2 linked regions of the Geobacillus stearothermophilus ATCC 12980 genome follow. Each later gene encodes a partner of the first gene's protein in a complex. Links are inferred from orthologs where the notes say so. Each region holds a gene or a part of one and is shown on either strand. Other genes may lie near its edges.

The links. Proteins that work in one complex are often made in the same cells at the same time.
Region 2: the proteins of groL (region 1) and metK are in contact, whole or in part, in a cryo-EM structure (PDB 8P4O), measured with the Escherichia coli proteins. The link is inferred for Geobacillus stearothermophilus ATCC 12980 from one-to-one orthologs.

What each region holds. Positions count from the first base shown.
Region 1 is NZ_CP128494.1:230,585-239,094, reverse strand. What follows is about bases 5,567-8,510. They hold groL (chaperonin GroEL), read right to left. Parts: upstream 7,875-8,510; coding sequence 6,258-7,874; downstream 5,567-6,257. Other genes in these bases: groES (co-chaperone GroES), read right to left, coding at 7,993-8,277; QSJ10_RS01330 (hypothetical protein), read left to right, coding at 5,756-6,091. Also shown: QSJ10_RS01355 (DUF4129 domain-containing transglutaminase family protein), read right to left, coding at 1-1,087; QSJ10_RS01350 (DUF58 domain-containing protein), read right to left, coding at 1,084-2,259; QSJ10_RS01345 (AAA family ATPase), read right to left, coding at 2,264-3,220; QSJ10_RS01340 (Nramp family divalent metal transporter), read left to right, coding at 3,315-4,052; fumC (class II fumarate hydratase), read right to left, coding at 4,187-5,557.
Region 2 is NZ_CP128494.1:2,246,999-2,249,808, reverse strand. Bases 21-2,810 are described here. They hold metK (methionine adenosyltransferase), read left to right. Parts: upstream 21-704; coding sequence 705-1,916; downstream 1,917-2,810. Other genes in these bases: QSJ10_RS12130 (gamma carbonic anhydrase), read right to left, coding at 1,939-2,487; pckA (phosphoenolpyruvate carboxykinase (ATP)), read right to left, coding at 21-242. Also shown: more of pckA, read right to left, coding at 1-20. UniProt on the Escherichia coli protein: Catalyzes the formation of S-adenosylmethionine (AdoMet) from methionine and ATP.

The sequences.
Region 1 (8,510 bases):
TCGTATAAATTTTCTCTGTCGCCACATCCATGCGGTACACGACCGGTTCGGCTGCTTCCACCCGCCGCAACCCAAGCGGATAAACGAGATGAAACCCTTGATTGCGCCGCTCGATCTCCGCCTTTTGCTCCACTGTCTCAACTTGATCGCTCCACCATTCATACTTGAGCTCTTCGCCGTTGGCAAACGAGCGGACTTGCTCGCTCGGAAACACTCCCCATCCCTTGCCGGTGTAAATATCTTTCGTCTCAATCCGCCAGTAATGAAGCCCTCGATCTTTCGCCGTAAAGACGACGGTATCATCAGCAATAAACGGCCCGCCGAGGCGGGAATCATTCTGTCCGTATCCCACTTTTGCCACGCCAGGAGAAGGCGAGTCGTCGTTCGTTTCTTCCGGCTGGGCGTGATCGCTGCGGATAAACGCCACCGGATCCGGCCATTGCGGCGGCAGCTTTGGTCCCGCATACCCAGCCGCCAAAGCAGCAGCCGGAATGAACAGAGCGGCCGCCCGCCACGTTCCGATGCGAAAAGACGGCACTTTTGCCTGCAGCCGCTCGCCATGCAGCCAAACGAAGGCGAAAAAGCCAAGCGCCACAAGGCGAACGATCGCGTCGTTCCCGCTATACGGAAAAAACGTATCAAGCACAGCGATATACCCAACTGTCAATGCGTATGGGACAAACCACCGTTTTTTCTGGACAATCAGCCAATGAAACAGAAACGAGATGGCCCATAGCAGCAGAAAAAAGGCAAAGGTGCGCACGGCATCGCTCGGCATGGACAAGCGTCCCTCCTGCAGCCAAGCCGCGCCATCCCGCCATAAGGCATACGGCAGCGAGGCGGCCGAATGGAACGAAAACAGCCAAGCGAGCGACCACCATATATATCCCGCTTTCCCCAAAGCGGACAGCCAGATCGGAAGGCGGAGCCAATACATCCCGAAGCAAAGGGCGACAAAGGCCGCAAACACTCTAATATGCGCTGTATCCGTCACGTCTTCCAACGGCCAAAGCCATTCCGTGAGCAGCCAAGCCGCTAGGACGTTGGGCAGCATAGCAGACAACTTCCTTGTCCCTAACCGCCTCATCCGTCTTCTCCTCCTTGCCGGACAGTTTGCCATGATTGAGGGGGCATGTGGGATACGTGCACCCCCGCATGGCGGAGTCCGTCCGCCCACCTCCGCTCGTCCTCTCCCCATTCACGGTTGACCACATACAACACTATGCAGCGTTTTGACGCCATCACTCGCAGCTGCGCAGCCAACTCGGCGGATAACCTCGACGTCACGACCACGCAACCGGCCGTTGTTCTCCAGTTCCCCTCCTCCGCCAATTGAGACGCAAGCGGCGCTGATCCGTTCGCCTCCGCTTCCGCCAGACGGAGAAGGAGCGACGGCCACTGCTCCTCGCTTCGCCGCGGCGCTAAATAAGAACGTGCTTTTCCAGTCACGAGCAGGCCGACTGGGACTCCTTCATCGATCAACGCTTTCGCGATGGACGCCGCCAGCGTGACAAGCTCCTCAAACCATGGCGATGCGGCGCCGTCGAGCACGACGATCCAATCGTCATTGCGCGGCTCATCGAACTCTTTTGTCATCAACGCTTGCCTTCGCGCTGACGCCTTCCAATGCACCCACGACATTTTGTCACCGGGCGCGTACTCGCGGGCGCCGGCCGCCACCGCCAGATCGCGGCGGTAAGCAAGCGGGCGGGCCTCTTTTCCATAGGCGAACCATTCACGCACCATTTCTGCCGGCCAAGGCCAATAGCGGGGATACACGATGATCGTGCACGGCGCCGAAAACGATTCTGCTTTGTTCACAAAGCCGAGGGCGTCAGAAGCCTCGAGGCGCACGATGTCCAACTGATGGCGGCCGCGCGGCAACGAGAGCGACCACGCACAAGAAAGGCGGCGTCGAAACGGCCACGCGGCCATCGCCCCTCCATGCCGCGGCTCCTGGCCCGAAACGGTGAGGGCAGCGGGCGGAATCGCCCAAGGCAGCTCCATGCGGACCGTCACCGGAATCGGTTCTCCTGCATGATAGCGCTTCGCCGGCACCGTCCGGCTTACCGCAACGCGTCTGATCGGATACAAGGCGACGGCAAACGCATGCAGTCCAAACGGCAAAAAGCTGTAAAACAAAAACCAGCTGACAAATCCGCCTTGAAACATGGCATAGGAAAACAAGATGGCGGTCAACAGCAACAATCCAACAAGCGGGAGCCAACGCCTCCCCTTCTTCATTCGCTTCGCGTTCATGCTTTTATCGCCGTCCTTGCACCGGCACCGGCGTACGGGCAACAAGCTGACTGACGACCATTTCAGCATCAAGCTTGTCCCATTTCGCTTCCGGACGAATAAGCAGGCGATGAGCCAGCACGTAGGGAGCAAGGTGCTGCACATCATCAGGGATGACAAAATCGCGGCCATGAATGAACGCGTACGCCTGCGCCGCCTTCATCAAAGCGATGGCCCCGCGCGGGCTGACGCCCAAATAGACCGCTTCGTGCACACGGCTTTGCTGGATGAGATCGACGATATACCGCTTCACGGTGTCGCTCACATGCACGCCCATCACCTTTCGCTGCAGAGTGAGCAGTTCATCAAGCGGCATCACCGGCCCGATCTCCGAAAGCGGCGCCGCTTTTTCGAGACGGTTTAACATTTCGATTTCCTCATCGGGAGACGGATAGCCCATGTGCAGTTTCACTAAAAACCGGTCAAGCTGGGCCTCGGGGAGCGGATACGTTCCTTCATATTCAATCGGATTTTGCGTCGCCATCACCAAAAACGGCTGCGGCAGCGCCCGGGTGACGCCGTCAACAGTCACGCTTCCTTCTTCCATCGCTTCCAGGAGCGCCGATTGCGTTTTCGGAGACGTCCGGTTGATCTCGTCCGCGAGCACGATGTGGGCGACAATCGGTCCGGGTTTATACTCAAATTGCTGTGTTTTCGGATTGTAGACGGAAACGCCGATCACATCGCTCGGCAGCAAATCCGGCGTAAACTGAATGCGCTTCAGCTCCACGTTGAACGATTTCGCCAGCGCACGCACCAACATCGTCTTGCCGACGCCGGGCACATCCTCGAGCAGCACATGGCCTTTGGCCAATAACGCTGTTAAGCTGAGGATGATGACGTCGCGTTTTCCGACAATGACTTGCTCAATGTTGCGGACCACCTTTTCAAAAGGGGGGAGCAGCGGCTCGTAAATCGCCATGACATCAAACTCCTTTTATAGTAATGAATGGGTCTTTCAGCGGTAGACAAGGTGAAGTTTATACTATTACTATAATATCGAATATACGGAACTTTTGGAACCTATTTGCAACAAGGGGGAAGAGAAAAAAGGGAAATCGAAGTGGACGATGATCGGCCCGGGGCTGATCGGCGGCGTCGGCGGCTCTATCACCATGGCGTCATACGGATATTGGCTACAGGAAAACGGCTGGAAAGGGCGAGCTTACGTATCGCCGATGCGCTATGATTCCGCTGCCGCTTATATTGTCACCGCCATCTTTACGTTGTCGCTTCTCGTGCTTGGGGCCGCCTTGTTGTACGGCACTGACACGACGATCAGCGGCGAGCAGGGGCTTGTGTCATTCGCTTCGATCATGGGCAACGAGCTGCACCCGGCTGCCCGTTGGCTCTTTTTGCTCGGCTTTTGGTCGGCGTCATTTACATCGGTCATCGGCGTTTGGAACGGCGTTTCGTATTTGTTCGCCGATTTTGTTCGCAACATGCGGAAAACGCCGGTTGGCGCTGAATCGCTCAACCAGTCAAAAGCGTTCCGCTTCTACGTCTTTTGGCTCACCTTCCCGCCGATGCTCTTGCATTTCATCGGCAAGCCGGTCGGACTCATCATCGCCTACGGGGCGCTCGGCGCGCTGTTTATGCCATTTTTGGCTGTGACGCTTCTTTATTTGCTCAATTCGAAAAAAGCGCTTCCAGAAAAAGGGCGCAACCATTGGCTCTCGAATGCGCTGCTCGTTCTTTGTCTGGCGCTGTTTGCCGTCTTGTCGATTAATGAACTCATTCGCCTGTTTGCTTAACATTTGCCCGGTGCAAAGCAGCCAGCTGGCGGCAGGAGGCTGTCTCAATGGAAAAACGCTCATCCCTTGAATCGGGATGAGCGTTTTTGGCCCGCCTATTCGCTCACGGCTGATCTACCCGTCGTTTTGTGCCGCTAAATCATCTTCTCCGGCCTCACCCATTCTTCGTACTGCTCAGCTGTCACATACCCGGTTTTCAATGCCGCTTCCTTGAGCGTCAACCCTTCGCGATGGGCGAGCTTCGCGATTTCCGCCGCCCGGTCATAGCCGATATGCGGGCTCAGCGCCGTCACGAGCATGAGCGACCGCTCTACGTATTCTTTCATTTTCGCTTCATTCGCCTCCAACCCTTTGGCGCACCGCTCATCAAACGAACGAATCGCATCGCCGAGCAGCTGCACGGACTGAATGGCGTTATAAGCGATGACCGGCTTGAACACATTTAATTGGAAGTTGCCTTGGCTTGCCGCAAAACCGATCGTGGCGTCGTTGCCGAACACTTGAACAGCGACCATCGTCATCGCTTCGCTTTGCGTCGGATTCACTTTCCCCGGCATGATCGAGCTCCCCGGTTCATTGGCTGGAATCGTGATCTCCCCGAGCCCGGAGCGCGGCCCGCTCGCCAGCCAGCGGATGTCGTTGGCGATTTTCATCAAATCGGAAGCAAGCGCTTTCAATGTCCCGTGGACGTAAACAATCTCGTCATGGCTGGTCAACGCATGGAATTTGTTTGTTGCCGAACGGAATGGATAGACGGTTTGCGCCTTCAGCTGCTCGGCCACTTGTTCGCCAAATCCCGGCGGCGCATTGATTCCGGTTCCGACCGCCGTGCCGCCGATCGCCAAATCAAGCAGCTTCTCACTCGCTTCGGTGATCATGGCCTTGCTTTTTTCCAGCATCGTCCGCCAGCCGGAAATTTCCTGCCCAAATGTAAGCGGCGTCGCGTCTTGCAAGTGGGTGCGCCCGATTTTGATCGTCTTTTCATATTGGCGTTCTTTTGCAGCGAATGTTCCGATCAAGCCATCAAGCGCCGGCAGGAGATGTGTTTGGATTTTCATGTAGATCGCGATATGCATCACCGTCGGGAATGTATCATTCGAGCTTTGCGACATGTTGACATCATCGTTTGGGTGAATGCGCCCCTCCCCGTCACCTAGCAGCTCGCTCGCCCGTCTCGCCACGACTTCATTGACGTTCATGTTCGTCTGCGTCCCGCTTCCCGTCTGCCAGACGACGAGTGGAAAATGGTCATCCCATCGGCCCGCCAAAATTTCCTCGCACGTGGCCACAATCGCCCGCTGCTTCGCTTCGCTCAGCTTTCCAGCCTGATGGTTCACGATCGCCGCCGCTTTTTTCAGCTCGGCATAGGCATAAATGAGTTCAAGCGGCATTGTTTCTTTGCCGATGCGAAAGTTTTGCCGGCTTCGCTCCGTCTGCGCCCCCCAGTACTTATCAGCCGGCACCTGCACCTCACCGAGCGAATCGCGTTCAATCCGCACGTTCATTCCATTCTCCTCCTTTGGATATCGCCTTTCCATTTCTAATTTTACCCAAAATCACAATCGACAATGAAACAAATGAGCAGGCAAAACGTCTAACTGAGAAAGGGGGAAACGACATGAAAAAATAGATGGCTATGGCTCCTCATCGCTGTATGGCTGTCCGGTTGCCAATCGGGCGACATCCAACCGCCTGACTTACGATTGGCCGTCGACGGAGAGACAATCGACCACCGCCTCGGAACATATACATGGTCAACAGGCGGCCGCGGAGTCGTGGCCGACGCTGCCGCCCCGCCGCTGCTCGTGAAAAACATGAATCCCCATCCGGTTGCCCCTGGGGCAAAATTACACCTCCAATTTGACGACCGCCCGTTGACGATCGAAGCGGGTGTATGGAACGGCGGAGATGCCGACTGGCGCTCGGTGCAAAACGGAATCATTACTCTTCCGGAAAAGAAAGAGGCATACATTTATGCCATTCACGCCTCTTGGAAAAAAGGGAATGCGATTTATGCGTTTTTCATTGAGGTGCGATAACTAGCACAGCGGAGGAAAAGGTGCAATAGAATAGCGATATGAGGGAGAAACAACAGCTGCCCTTCACCCGATCAGCGGCTGTAAGAACACCTGGCTGAGGCATATATAGTCAAAAAGAAAAAGAACACCGGGGAAACCCCAGTGTTCCAAGGCTTTTGCGGCGAGATTACATCATGCCACCCATATCCGGCATGTTGTTGTTGCCTTTGTTTTCTTCCGGTTTGTCGGCAACGACCGCTTCTGTCGTCAAGACCATGGCGGCGACAGAGGCAGCGTTTTGCAGCGCCGAACGAGTGACTTTCGTCGGGTCAACGATACCAGCTTCGATCATGTCGACCCATTCACCTGTTGCCGCGTTGAAGCCAATGCCCGGTTTTTCGTTTTTCAGGCGCTCAACGATGATCGAGCCTTCCAGACCAGCGTTTTGCGCGATTTGACGAACCGGTTCTTCGATCGCGCGCAAGACGATTTTCACACCCGTTGCTTCATCGCCTTCCGCTTCGATGGCCGCAACTTTGCTGTAGACGTTCATCAACGCCGTGCCACCGCCAGCGACAATGCCTTCTTCAACCGCAGCACGAGTCGAGTTGAGCGCATCTTCAATGCGCAGTTTGCGTTCTTTCAATTCCGTTTCTGTCGCTGCGCCAACTTTGATGACCGCTACGCCGCCAGCGAGTTTCGCCAAGCGTTCTTGCAGTTTTTCGCGGTCGAATTCGGACGTCGTTTCTTCAAGCTGCGCACGGATTTGGTTGATGCGCGCTTTGATGCGCTCCGAATCGCCAGCGCCTTCGACGATCGTCGTCGTTTCTTTCGTAACAACCACTTTTGACGCACGGCCGAGCGACGCGATCGTGGTCGATTTCAGTTCACGGCCAAGCTCTTCCGAGATCACTTCGCCGCCTGTCAAAATCGCAATGTCTTCGAGCATCGCTTTGCGGCGATCGCCGAAGCCAGGCGCTTTGACAGCAACCGCATTGAACGTGCCGCGCAGTTTGTTGACAACAAGCGTCGCCAATGCTTCGCCTTCAACATCTTCCGCAATGATCAGGAGCGGACGGCCTTGTTGCACGACTTGCTCAAGAACCGGTAACAGCTCTTGGATGCTCGATACTTTTTTGTCCGTAATCAAGATGTACGGATTTTCGAGAACAGCTTCCATTTTTTCCGTATCTGTAATCATGTACGGCGAAACGTAACCGCGGTCGAATTGCATCCCTTCGACAACGTCGAGTTCCGTCGTGAAGCCTTTCGATTCTTCAAGCGTGATGACGCCGTCATTGCCGACGCGTTCCATCGCTTCAGCGATCAATCGGCCGACTTCTTCGTCAGCAGCCGAGATCGCAGCCACTTGGGCGATCGATTCTTTTCCTTTGATCGGTTTGGAGATGGCTTTTAATTCTTCAACCGCTACCGCTACCGCTTTTTCAATCCCACGGCGGATGCCCATCGGATTGGCGCCAGCTGCCACGTTTTTCAATCCTTCACGGATCATCGCTTGAGCCAATACGGTAGCCGTTGTCGTCCCGTCCCCAGCGATGTCGTTCGTTTTGCTGGCGACTTCAGCGACCAGTTTCGCGCCCATGTTTTCAAACGGGTCTTCGAGTTCGATTTCTTTCGCGATCGTTACCCCGTCGTTCGTGATGAGCGGAGAACCGAATTTTTTCTCCAATACGACGTTGCGGCCTTTCGGACCTAATGTGACTTTCACTGCGTCTGCGAGTTTGTCCACCCCGCGCAACATCGCACGGCGCGCTTCTTCGCTGAACTTAATTTCCTTTGCCATACCCCGTTACCTCCTTATGAATTTGTTTCACTGCATGCCGTGAAAAAGGTAAGTATTCGTGTCATAAAGTTAAGGATATGTCAGTTTTCCGGAATGTTTATGTGGTAAACGCAATATATTAGCGGATGACAGCCAAAACGTCGCTTTCGCGCAAAATTAAGTATTCTTTTCCGTCGTATTTTACTTCCGTGCCGGCGTATTTCGAGAAAATGATGCGGTCGCCGACTTCAACTTCCGGCGCAACGCGTTGGCCGTTGTCAAGCACGCGGCCTGCACCGACAGCGACAACGCGGCCTTCTTGCGGCTTTTCTTTCGCCGTATCCGGCAGCACGATGCCACTAGCCGTTTTTTCTTCAGTTTCCACGACTTCAATGACAATGCGATCGCCTAATGGCTTCAACACGGGAAACAACCTCCTTAACGATAGTTTTCGCCGTTTTTATTAGCACTCATCATTATTGAGTGCTAACACACTTATAATATTAATGAACTCTTCTCCGTTTTGCAAGTAGGAAATACAAAAAAATAACTGTTTTTCTTTCATGCGCGAAGATAAGGAGAAAATGGGATAACAAGCTGTCAGGCCCCAGATCAATCGGCGCACAAAATCCATTTTCATTATTGCACATTTCTAAC
Region 2 (2,810 bases), 2.0 Mb from region 1 along the record:
GGCTGGTTGACCGCGCCCCAGTCGATCGTTTGCTTCGTTGACGGTTCTTCGACGATGTATTTGTCTTTCGGCGACCGCCCTGTGTACTTGCCGGTTGTCACCGCGACGGCTCCGGTGTGGGTCAGCCGTCCTTCGTTCCGTTGCAGGACTTTCTCGACGAGCTCGGCGACGGACAATTGGTGATGTACGTACGGTTTTTGTAGCAATAAATCAAGCTTATTCGTCATGTTTGCGATCCCCATATTCAAAACCCGCCTTCTTTTTGTAATCACTCTTGAAAATAGTATAACACATTTTTATTAATAGTCCATACTAATTGTGTGGGTTTTTCAAACTTTATTTTGCCCAATGTGTCGATTTCCTTGAGGAAAGAATTTTCGCGGCTGGAAATGATAAAAAATGAATTTTGATAGTTGACTTTGCCGATTCCGTTGCGATAAGATAAGTCATTGAACGGATACTCTTATCCCGAGCCGGTGGAGGGACAGGCCCGATGAAGCCCAGCAACCGTCACAACTGGACATGTGTGAAATGGTGCTAACCTGTGGCAAGGCGCAGTCCTTGAACGATAAGAGTGAAAGGAAGCAATACGATTGCCATGACCTTTCCTCAGCCGTTACAGGAAAGGTTTTTTATATTGCGAAGGGAAAAAGGGAAATGAGTTCCGTGTCGCCACATCATGCCAAGAGGAGGAAACAAACCGAATGTCAGCCAAACGCCGCTTGTTTACTTCAGAGTCTGTGACGGAAGGACATCCGGATAAAATTTGCGACCAAATTTCTGACGCCATTTTGGATGCGATTTTGGAAAAAGATCCAAACGCCCGCGTCGCCTGCGAAACGAGCGTCACGACCGGGCTGGTGCTCGTGAGCGGGGAAATCACGACATCAACATACGTGGACATTCCGCGCATCGTCCGCGATACGATCCGGGAGATCGGCTACACGCGCGCCAAATACGGATTTGACGCTGATACGTGCGCGGTGCTGACGTCGATTGACGAACAATCGCCGGACATTGCGATGGGGGTGGATCGGGCGCTCGAGGCGCGCGAAGGTCAGATGACTGATGAGGAAATTGAAGCGATCGGCGCCGGCGACCAAGGATTGATGTTTGGGTTCGCCTGCAATGAGACGGAAGAATTGATGCCGCTGCCGATTTCGCTTGCGCACCGCTTGGCGCGCCGATTGGCGGAAGTGCGTAAAACGGACGTCTTGCCGTACTTGCGGCCGGACGGGAAAACGCAAGTGACGATCGAATACGATGAAAACGGCAAACCGGTGCGCGTCGATACGATCGTCGTTTCCGCGCAGCACCATCCGGAAATTACGCAAGAGCAAATCGAGCGCGACATTAAAGAGCAGGTCATCAAGCCGGTCGTGCCCGCGGAGCTGCTTGATGAGAACACGAACTATTTCATCAACCCGACAGGACGGTTTGTCATCGGCGGTCCGCAAGGGGATGCTGGGTTGACGGGGCGCAAAATCATCGTCGATACGTACGGCGGCTACGCCCGCCACGGCGGTGGCGCGTTCTCGGGCAAAGATCCGACGAAAGTCGACCGCTCGGCAGCGTATGCGGCCCGCTATGTCGCGAAAAACATCGTCGCGGCAGGACTGGCCGACAAATGCGAAGTGCAGCTCGCCTACGCGATCGGCGTCGCCCGTCCGGTATCGATTTCCATTGATACGTTCGGCACCGGCAAAGTGTCGGAAGACATTTTGATTGAGGTCGTGCGCAGCAACTTCGATCTCCGCCCGGCGGGCATCATCAAAATGCTTGACCTGCGCCGCCCGATTTACAAACAGACGGCTGCTTACGGCCATTTTGGGCGTACGGACATCGACTTGCCGTGGGAGCGCACTGATAAAGCGACGACGCTGAGAGAACAAGCGCTGGCGCTGGCGGACAAGTGATGAAAGAAAAAGAGCTGCCTGATCACGGTAGCTCTTTTTTGTCGGCGCACGATGTCCGCTGTTGCTGCAGCGCTTTGTAATACTGCCCTTTCTCGACATATTCGCGGCGGATGCGCTCCATTTCGCGGATATCGTCTTCCGTCAGTTCGCGGACGACTTTCGCCGGTCGGCCGAGGGCGAGCGTGTTGGGTGGAATTTTTTTGCCCGGCGGCACTAAACTGCCGGCGCCGATAAACGCGCCTTCCCCGATTTCCGCGCGGTCCAAAATGATTGAGCCCATGCCGATGAGCGCGTTTTTGCGAACGATGGCGCTGTGCAAAATGACTTGATGGCCGACCGTCACCCCGTCCTCAATGATAAGCGGATTGTTTGGACTTTGATGCAAAATTGAGTTATCTTGAATATTGACCCGGTTGCCAATCACCGTTGGTGCCACATCGCCGCGAATGACGGTATTGAACCAAATGCTTGTCTCTTCGCCGATCACGACATCGCCGGTGATCGTCACATAGTCGGCGATAAAGGCGGAGGCGGCAATTTGCGGCGTTTTGCCTTTGTATGGGTAAATCATGGGCGTTCGTTCCTTTCTGTTGCAAAATCGATCGTTCACCATGTATTGTACAACGCTGCGTCCAAATCGCCAACGAAAGCGAGCGCGCCTAATCGGGATTGGTGAAAAACGTTTCGTTTCGCCCGATGAGTGGTTGGGATCGGGGAAGAAGATCCGATTTCACAAAGCTTCTCAACGTGAGAAGAACCGTTGTTGAGCGGCTTTTTCATTCCGTCGCCAACCCTTTTATGATTTGCCCCGGCCGCATTGATGGCAATACTGGAAGACGAGATCGCAAGCTGTTCAGACGCGAAACAATTTTGGTTGCCGATAAGATGGAAATG